Regions from separate parts of the Streptomyces sp. NPDC022910 genome, predicted to be linked through region 3. Evidence: riboswitches for the same ligand, from Rfam matches in the RefSeq annotation. Region 3 holds a riboswitch; each other region holds the start of a gene.

Region 1 (3,267 bases), on a different contig from region 3:
CCTGGCCCGCCCTCAGGGCGACCCGGGTGTGGCCCTCGGGCGAGAGGTGGAGACGGTCACCGTCCCAGGCGCGCCGGTCCTGCACGGTCTTCAGCGACCACAGATCGAGGACCGGGCAGCCGTACCGGTCGGCGATCGCCCGGACGTGCCCGTTGTAGGTGGCGATCTTCCCGCGCAGATGCTTGAGGACAGGGACGCCACGGGTGTCGAAGCCGGTCGTCACCAGCACGGTGCCGACGACGGAGGTGAGGTCGGCGACGGCCCGCTCGAAGCGCTCGGCGACCTCGTCGGGGTCGGTGCCCGGCCGGATGATGTCGTTGCCGCCCGCGCAGAACGAGACCATGTCCGGCGCGAGTTCGATGGCCTTCGGAAGCTGGTCCGCGACGATCTGGTCCAGCAGTTTGCCGCGCACGGCAAGGTTCGTGTACTTGAAGTCGCCTTCGGGACGCCGGTCGGCGAGGAGCACCGCGAACCGGTCGGCCCAGCCGACGAACTGCCCGTCGGGGCCGGGGTCGCCGACGCCCTCGGTGAAGCTGTCCCCCACCGCTACGTACGACCCGATCACTGATCTGTTGTCATTCTTCGAATCGTCTGCCACGTCGGCCCATGATTCACCTTGGGATGTGAGCTACGCGACCGTAGGAAAGGGTTGACGGACGGTGAGATAAACCACTCGCCGAATGCGATCCGATCCGGAATAACCCTCCGATCAGGGGTGTTCGGGTGAGCCACCGGACGTGGGGCCGGCGCGGCGGAACGGCAACGCCGGAGGCCGGACCCCCGGGAACGGGGGTCCGGCCTCCCGAAGGCGGCGGGCGGCCGACGGCGTCAGCCGACACTCAGGCCGTGGGAGCGCAGGTAGGCGACCGGGTCCACGTCGGAGCCGTAGTCCGGGGTCGTGCGGATCTCGAAGTGCAGGTGCGGTCCGGTGACGTTGCCGGTCGCGCCGGACAAGCCTATCTGCTGACCCGGGGTCACGGCCTGGCCCCCGGCGACGGAGATCTGCGACAGGTGGGCGTACTGCGCGTAGTAGCCGTCGGCGAGCTTGATGACGACCTGGTTGCCGTACGCACCGCTCCAGCCGGCCGAGACGACCGTCCCCGCGGCGATGGCCTTGAGGCTGGTGCCGGTCGGGGCGATGAAGTCCACGCCGGTGTGGTATCCGCTGGACCACATGCTGCCCGCGGCGTGGTAGCCGGTGCCGATGGCGGCGGCCGCGACCGGCAGGGTGTAGCCGGTCGCGGTGGTGGTGGGCTTGGTTGCCGTCGTGGTGCTGGGCGCGGAGGCTTCGGACTCGGTGGCGGACGGGTCGGTCGTCTGCGACGCGGCGCGGTCACCGCGGAGTGCCAGCTTCAGACCCGGGTGGATCAGCGACGGGTCGGAGCCGACCACGGAGCGGTTGTCCTCGTAGAGCTTCTGCCATCCGCCGCTGACGTGCTGCTCGTCAGCGATCTTCGCGAGCCAGTCGTCGGCCTGCACCGTGTAGATCCTGGCGCCGTTCGCCCGGGCGCCGCTCTTTTCGGCGGCGACCGGAACGGAGGTGGCGGCCTTCTCGGCAGCGGATGCCGTCGGGGTGGCGGCATGGGCGCCGTTCGCCCCCATCAACGGCAGCGCGAGCGTGGCGCCGCCGGTTCCGGCGACGGCGATGGAACGGGTGAAACGCCGGGACTTGGGACGGCGGTGCTTACCCTTCGCGGGCATGGCGAATTCCTCTCCTGCGCCTGCGAGGTGAGCTGTCGGGTGCGGACTGGAGATGTCCGGCCGCGATTGCGCGCGGCTTTACCCCTAGCCGTTCCGGAGACCGGAACAGGCGACGTACCTGTGGGTCCCCCGCTCCTGCCGGGCACGGGTGAGTATGCGGGCCCCGGGCGGCGGCAGGATTAGGCGTTCCACCCGGATCGAGGGGGAACGTAAGCGACCGGGACACGCGGCCACAACCGGCCGGTTCCCGGCGCTCGGATTTCTCTTGATCCTTGGGGGAATTCCCCGTCACCCTCCGTCGATACGGGATTGCGAGCCGCTCTCAATCCCCCTGAAAAGCGCCCGAATTACGTGAACATGGCGACAACCGTACGTCACGGTTATGACCCTGCTCACGTGCTGTAATTTCAGGAGCCCTCATTCCAGAGCGAGTTGGAATGAAGGCTCCAATTCGGGCAGAACACTCAGATGCGACGCAGCCGGATAACCGTCGCATCGAAGTCGCCGTGCAGGCTGGTCGGCAGCCCGTGATGCAACAGCACGGCACCCCGGTGCACTTCGCCCGTTTCACGGCATTCATACGTCGCCGCCGGGTCGAGGCCGCGCAGCCGCAGCGGGGCGACCGGCTCGCCGTAGTGCTGCGCCTGGAGCCACGCGAGGACGACCGTCTCGTCACCGTGAACATACTGGACAGCGCTCAACCCGCCCCTCGGCGGCCGCAGTCGGTAGAGGTCGCCGCGCTGGACGACGGGGCGGATCTCCTTGTAGAGACCGACCCAGTCGCCGGCCTCCGCCAACTCCTCGTCGGTCCACGTCGTGAGGTCTCCCCCGACGCCCAGCACCCCCGCCATGGAACTCACGAACCGGAAGCGCAGCGAGCTGACTCGCCCGTTCAGCTGGGTGTTCGGGCTGTCCGTGACCCAGGCGGCCATGACCCGGGCCGGATGGATCTGACTGAAACCGTGCTGGATGGCGAGCCGGTCGAGCGGATCGGTGTTGTCTGAAGTCCACACCTCGTCCGTACGGCTCATGACACCGAGGTCGACCCGCCCGCCACCACCCGAGCAGGACTCGAAGGCGACTTTGGGGTGCGCGGCCCGCAGGCGGTCCAACAAGGCGTACAGGGCCCGCACATGGTCCACCCAGAGCCGCTGCGGGTACGGGTCCCCGGGCCAGCCGGCGTCGGTGAAGCAGCGGTTGAAGTCCCACTTCACATAGTCGATCGGGGCGCTGGAGAGGAGCCCGTCCAGCCGCTCCCACAGATACTCCTGGACGTCCTCGCGGGCGAGGTTCAGCACGAGTTGATTGCGGAATTCCGTCCGCTTTCGCCCACTCTGGTACTGCACCCAGTCAGGGTGAGCGCGGTAGAGGTCGCTGTCGGGGTTGACCATCTCGGGTTCGACCCAGATGCCGAACTGCATGCCGAGGCCGTGCACGAAGTCGGCGAGCGGCTTGAGGCCGGACGGGAAGCGGTCGGGGTTGGGCAGCCAGTCGCCGAGCCCGGCGCGGTCGCTGGTGCGGGCGCCGAACCAGCCGTCGTCGACGACGAACAGCTCGACCCCGATC
Region 2 (3,267 bases), on a different contig from region 3:
CGGGTCAGCGATCGCGATCCCGCTCCTCGGTGCCACGGGCGCGAGTGCGGCCGGCGGCACCACGTGGGACCAGGTCGCGGAGTGCGAGAGCGGCGGCTCCTGGAGTGCGGACACCGGCAACGGTCGCTACGGCGGGCTCCAGTTGACGCAGCGGGACTGGGAGAAGTACGGCGGCCTCGACTACGCCCCCAGCGCCGATCAGGCGAGCCGCTCCCAGCAGATCGCCGTCGCCGAGAAGATCCTCGCCGACCGGGGTGTCTCCGTCTGGTCCGCCTGCGCTCTGGTTTCAGGCCTGAGCGAGGACTCCGCCTCCGCGCATGTCGACACGGGCCTCGCGGGTGACTTGTCCGGCGGCGGTTCCGCTTCCGGCTCCGGCGTGGACTCCGGTCTGTCCGACTCATCCGGTTCATCCACTTCGGTAACGTCGTCGCCTTCTTCATCCGCGTCTTCCTCTTCATCCCCCTCCTCAGGAGCGACCGCCGACTCGGCCGAGAGTGAGGCGGGCGCGAGCGGTTCCCGGGGGTCCAGCGACTCGCCCGCTGCTACGGCGAAGAGTGACGAGTCGGACAAGTCCGGGCGGAACGGCGCCTCTTCGGGTGACGACGCGAACGAGACCTCCGGCGCCGGCCGCCACCGCGGCGACAGCGCCGACGAGGGTGCCGCAGACGGCCGCACGGGCGACTCGGCCGGCCGGCACGCCTCGCGGGGCTCCGACGCCGCACGCGACGCCGCCGACGGCTCGTACACCGTCCGTCCCGGGGACAGCCTGTCGGCCATCGCCGACTCTCTTGACCTCACGGGTGGATGGACCGCCCTGTATGACGCGAACAAGAAGACGGTCGGTGCCGACCCCGATCTCATCCTCCCCGGTCAGAGCCTTGCGCTCGAGGTCGAGCCGGTGGCGGAGCAGCCCTGAACTACCCTCCGTTCGAAGGGGACTTCACGCCCTACTTCGCGCCGAATGTCTGGATTGGCGAGAGTGAGAGATGGGTCTCATTGGCCCTGATCGTCTTTGGAATTCGGCGGATCGACTGCTTACGGTCGTGACCGCTCGCCACAGCGGGCCCCCCGGTCGCAACGCCGAATCCTGCCAGCGGCCGCGTGGGAACAGTCGTCGCGTCAAGCGCCGTAGGCAGGAGCGGGGGACCCAAGGTAAGTGCCGCGCCCGGGAGTTGACCGGGGGCGGCTGGGGGTGGAGCCGCGCATCCAGTGGTGCGCGGCCGGGCAACTCAACCGGCCCGAACCCGACAGCTCACCTCGCAGGCGTCGGTGAGGGGAACGAACCATGCTGTGTTCCGGCAAGGGCAAGCACCGCCGCCCGTCCAAGGCCGTCCGCGCCATCGCGCTCGCCGGTGTCACCGGCGCCGCCGTCGCCGCCCCGCTTATGGCGGCCGGCACCGCCTCCGCCGCCACCGCTTCCGAGTGGGACGCCGTCGCCCAGTGCGAGTCCGGTGGCAACTGGTCCATCAACACCGGCAACGGCTTCTACGGTGGTCTGCAGTTCACCAACTCCACCTGGGCCGCCTACGGTGGCACCGCCTACGCCCCGCGTGCCGACCTGGCCGGCAAGGCCCAGCAGATCGCCATAGCCGAGAAGGTCCTCGCGGGCCAGGGCAAGGGTGCCTGGCCGGTCTGCGGCAAGGGTCTGTCCGGCGCCCCGTACAACGGCGCCGCCGCCGGCACCGCTTCCAGCGCCACCAAGACCGCCCCTCGGGCGGCCACGCAGCAGGCCTCCCGTTCGGCCGAGCGTCCGGCTGCGCAGAAGACCGTCACCACCCCGACCGGCCAGAAGGTCAAGAAGGGCGACGGCGAGTACAAGGTGGTCAAGGGCGACACCCTCAGCTCGATCGCCGAGAAGCACCACGTCCAGGGCGGCTGGAAGAAGCTGTTCGAGCTGAACAAGGACATCGTCAAGGACGCCGACCTCATCTACCCCGGCCAGCAGCTGCACCTCAAGTGACAGGCGGCTGGTAGCCGGGCCACAGGGTCCCCATATACATGGCCTTCATCGCGGAGGTCACGTGAGGACCGCCCCCCGTCCCCACGGGCTCCCCGCTCCGGTGCGTGTTCCCCCGTACGCACCGGAGCGGGGCTTTTTGCTTGCGCGCCGCGCGATTTTCACCAGGCCTTCCCCTCCCCCTTTGTTCCGCGCTGGAACAATGTGTACCGTCACCCTGTCCACGGGACGGTCGGTCGGCTGGCCGATGGCCCGGGACGGTTAGGCTCTAGTCACAAGTGCCCCGCACTCTCAGCGTCACATCCAAGAAGGAGATGCTCGTGCCGTCCATCGACGTCGTCGTAGCCCGGGAAATCCTGGACTCCCGAGGCAACCCCACGGTCGAGGTCGAGGTCGGCCTCGACGACGGCAGCACGGGTCGTGCCGCCGTTCCGTCCGGCGCCTCCACCGGCGCCTTCGAGGCCATCGAGCTCCGCGACGGTGACCCCAACCGCTACCAGGGCAAGGGCGTCGAGAAGGCCGTCCTGGCCGTGATCGAGCAGATCGGCCCGGAGCTCGTCGGCTACGACGCCACCGAGCAGCGCCTGATCGACCAGGCGATGTTCGACCTGGACGCCACCGACAACAAGGGCTCGCTCGGCGCCAACGCCATCCTCGGCGTCTCCCTCGCCGTCGCCCACGCCGCCTCCGAGGCGTCCGACCTGCCGCTCTTCCGCTACCTGGGCGGCCCCAACGCGCACCTGCTGCCGGTGCCGATGATGAACATCCTGAACGGCGGCTCGCACGCCGACTCCAACGTGGACATCCAGGAGTTCATGATCGCTCCGATCGGTGCGGAGTCCTTCTCCGAGGCCCTGCGCTGGGGCACCGAGGTCTACCACACGCTCAAGAAGGTGCTGAAGAGCAAGGGCCTGTCCACCGGCCTCGGTGACGAGGGCGGCTTCGCCCCGAACCTCGGCTCCAACCGCGAGGCCCTCGACCTCATCCTCGAGGCCGTCAAGCAGGCCGGGTACGTCCCCGGCGAGCAGATCGCCCTCGCGCTCGACGTCGCCGCGTCCGAGTTCTACAAGGACGGCAAGTACCTGTTCGAGGGCAAGGAGCGCTCCGCCGCCGAGATGACGGAGTACTACGAGGAGCTCGTCGCGGCCTACCCGCTCGTCTCCATCGAGGACCCGCTGTTCGAGGACGACTGGGCCGGCTGGAAGGTCATCACCGACAAGCTCGGCGACAAGGTCCAGCTCGTCGGCGACGACCTGTTCGTCACCAACCCCGAGCGCCTCGCCAGGGGCATCGAGGAGGGCGCCGCCAAC
Region 3 (3,267 bases):
CTGCGCTGCCACCGTCCCGGTCAGCAGGTCGTCGCCGTCGAGGTGCTCCTCGACGCGCCCCTGGACGCCGAGCCGGCCGGCGTCGACGGCGTCGCCACGATCATGGCGCGCGCCTTCTCCGAGGGCACCGACAAGCACTCCGCCGAGGAGTTCGCCGCCGAGCTGGAGCGCTGCGGCGCCACCCTCGACTCGCACGCCGACCACCCCGGCGTCCGTCTCTCCCTCGAAGTGCCCGCCTCCCGCCTCTCGAAGGCGCTCGGGTTGCTCGCCGACGCCCTGAGGTCGCCGGCGTTCGCGGACAGCGAGGTCGAGCGCCTGGTACGCAACCGACTGGACGAGATCCCGCACGAGACCGCCAATCCGGCTCGCCGCGCCGCCAAGGAGCTCTCCAAGGAGCTCTTCCCGGCGTCCTCGCGCATGTCGCGCCCGCGCCAGGGCACCGAGGAGACGGTCGCGAACATCGACTCCGCCGCCGTCCGCGCCTTCTACGAGCGGCATGTGCGCCCCTCGACGGCCACCGCCGTCGTGGTCGGCGACCTCACCGGGCTCGACCTCGACGCACTCCTCGGGGAGACCCTCGGCGCCTGGACGGGCGCGCCTGCCAAGCCGCGTCCCGTGCCCCCGGTGACCGCCGACGACACCGGCCGCGTGATCATCGTGCACCGCCCGGGCGCGGTCCAGACGCAGCTGCTGATCGGCCGGGTCGGCGCCGACCGGCACGACCGCGTGTGGCCCGCCCAGGTGCTCGGCACGTACTGCCTCGGCGGTACCCTCACCTCCCGCCTGGACCGGGTCCTGCGTGAGGAGAAGGGCTACACCTACGGGGTGCGGGCGTTCGGCCAGGTGCTGCGCTCCGCGCCCGACGGCACGGGCGCCGCGATGCTCGCCATCAGCGGCTCCGTCGACACGCCGAACACCGGCCCGGCGCTCGACGACCTCTGGAAGGTGCTGCGCACCCTCGCCGCCGAGGGCCTCACGGATGCCGAGCGCGACGTCGCGGTGCAGAACCTGGTGGGCGTGGCACCGCTGAAGTTCGAGACCGCTGCGGCCGTCGCGAGCACGTTCGCCGACCAGGTCGAGCAGCACCTTCCCGACGACTACCAGGCGACGCTCTATCAGGAACTGGCCGCCACGGGCACGGTGGAAGCCACGGCTGCCGTCGTGAACGCGTTCCCGGTGGACCGTCTGGTGACCGTCCTGGTGGGCGACGCCGCGCAGATCGAGGAGCACGTCAAGGCGCTCGGTATCGGTGAAGTGAGCGTCGTGGCGGCCGAGTAGAGCGACGCCGCACGCGCGCGGGGCAGACCCCCCGGGTGGGCGTGGCCCCGTTGAAGGGCATACGCGCGTCGAGCAGTGACCTCGCGAGGCCCTGGTGACTTTTCTGTCACCAGGGCCTCTGCCTTCTTGGCGGTTTGTCCGTATTGCCATAGAGGCTGCCTCTCTGCCCTGTGGGATGCGCTACAAACGCTCTGATCGGTTTGGTGTTGGAAAGGTGGCCCTCTTAGCGTCTTCCGGGCTGCCGTCAGGCAGTGCGCCGCATCCGCGGCACCGGACAGTCATCGCCGAGTCCCCGTACGGCGCGAGCCAGGGGAGCCGGGGACCCACCCTCCTGTCGCCGCCTTCGCGGTCGGCGGGCCCAAGTCCCTGGGGTGAATCGGGCGCGAGCCCGTAGGAGACCTTCCTGCTCCGAACCCGTCAGCTAACCCGGTAGGCGAGAGGGAAGGAAAGGACCAGCCATTTCATGGCGTTCACCTGCGCCAACGGGAAGCACCGTCGTCCCGGCCGCGTGAAGCGCACGACCACGAACGCCGTGGGCGTCGCGGCGCTCACCACCACCGGCGTCATCGGTGCCCTGGCCGCCCCGGCGCTCGCCGCCGGCAACTCCGTCGAGCAGACAGGACTGATGCGGGCCGTCTCCCTGGGCGACTCGGTCGCCCAGAAGATCGATGCCCAGGCCGCCGCTCAGAGGCAGGCCGCCGAGCAGAAGAAGGCCGAGGAGGCCGCGCGCAAGCGGGCCGCGGAGAAGGCCGCGAAGGAGCGCGAGGCCAAGGCCCGGGCCGCCCGGGAGGCCGAGCGCCGACGCCTGAACGCGTTCGTGGCGCCGATCTTCAACTCCTACGTCTCCACCGGCTACAAGAGCGGCGGCTCCCTGTGGTCCTCCGGCAGCCATACCGGCATCGACTTCCACGCCGCCAGCGGTACGCCCGTGCACGCGGTCGGCTCCGGCACGGTCGTCGAGACGGGCTGGGGCGGCGCGTACGGCAACCAGATCGTCATCAAGATGAACGACGGCACCTACACGCAGTACGGCCACCTGTCGTCCATCGGCGTCTCCGTGGGCCAGAGGGTCACCCCGGGCCTGCAGATAGCCCTCTCCGGGGCCACGGGCAATGTCACCGGGCCGCACCTGCACTTCGAGGCTCGTACGTCCCCGGAGTACGGCTCGGACATCGATCCCCTGGCATACCTCCGGTCACACGGTGTGAACGTCTGACACCTGCCTTCCACGGTTCCGCGCGAACGTGACGGCCCCGGCTCATGAGCCGGGGCCGTCGTCGTTTCGAACTGCCGTCTGTCCAAAAAATATCCATGGATTCAGGCCCGCCGTCGGAAATTCCGGCCCGCTGCAATAGAGTCGGTTGAACACGTGTCACTCGACGACGTTTCACGGGGATTAAGGCGGAGGTCGGACATGCGTATTCCGGCGCACTCGGTATGCACGGCGATTCGTGATGACATCGTCGCGGGTGTCTACGAGCGCGGCGGCCGGCTCACCGAGGAACTGCTCGCGCGCCGGTACGGCGTCTCCCGTGTCCCCGTGCGCGAGGCGCTGCGCACGCTGGAGGCCGAGGGCTTCGTCATCACCCGCAGGCACGCGGGCGCGTGCGTGGCGGAGCCCACCGAGCAGGAGGCCGCCGACCTGCTGGAGATGCGGATGCTGCTGGAGCCGCTGGGTGCCGCACGGGCCGCGCAGCGCCGCACCGAGGCCCACCTCAAGGTGCTGCGCGGCCTGGTCAGACTGGGCCAGGAGCGGGCCAGGAGGGGCAACAGCGACGATCTGCGCTCCCTGGGCGGGTGGTTCCACGAGACGCTCGCGCAGGCCTGCGGGAGCCCCGCGCTGACCTCCACGCTCGCCCAACTCCGGCACAAGATCGCCTGGATGTACGCGGTCGAGGCGCCGGCCAGCCCCGTGGAGTCCTGGGCGGAGCACGGCGGCATCGTGGACGCCGTCGCGCGCGGGGACAGCGAGCGGGCGCGGGCGATCAC

The links. A riboswitch is a leader RNA that binds a small molecule or an ion and turns the genes downstream of it on or off. The one in region 3 is predicted to bind cyclic di-AMP.
Region 1: another riboswitch for cyclic di-AMP. It lies ahead of ACZ3TS_RS27090 (M23 family metallopeptidase); the one in region 3 lies ahead of ACZ3TS_RS12770 (M23 family metallopeptidase).
Region 2: another riboswitch for cyclic di-AMP. It lies ahead of ACZ3TS_RS13940 (transglycosylase family protein); the one in region 3 lies ahead of ACZ3TS_RS12770 (M23 family metallopeptidase).

Annotation. Positions count from the first base shown of each region.
Region 1 covers NZ_JBVHHL010000032.1:71,290-74,556, forward strand. The annotation lists gene ACZ3TS_RS27085 (SGNH/GDSL hydrolase family protein) at 1-565, opposite strand, end outside; gene ACZ3TS_RS27090 (M23 family metallopeptidase) at 829-1,701, opposite strand; cyclic di-AMP (ydaO/yuaA leader) riboswitch at 1,706-1,862, opposite strand; gene ACZ3TS_RS27095 (alpha-galactosidase) at 2,166-3,267, opposite strand, start outside.
Region 2 covers NZ_JBVHHL010000011.1:145,842-149,108, forward strand. The annotation lists gene ACZ3TS_RS13935 (LysM peptidoglycan-binding domain-containing protein) at 1-916, shown strand, start outside; cyclic di-AMP (ydaO/yuaA leader) riboswitch at 1,115-1,281, shown strand; gene ACZ3TS_RS13940 (transglycosylase family protein) at 1,286-1,960, shown strand; gene eno (phosphopyruvate hydratase) at 2,272-3,267, shown strand, end outside.
Region 3 covers NZ_JBVHHL010000010.1:100,743-104,009, reverse strand. The annotation lists gene ACZ3TS_RS12775 (M16 family metallopeptidase) at 1-1,278, shown strand, start outside; cyclic di-AMP (ydaO/yuaA leader) riboswitch at 1,551-1,729, shown strand; gene ACZ3TS_RS12770 (M23 family metallopeptidase) at 1,742-2,494, shown strand; gene ACZ3TS_RS12765 (GntR family transcriptional regulator) at 2,693-3,267, shown strand, end outside.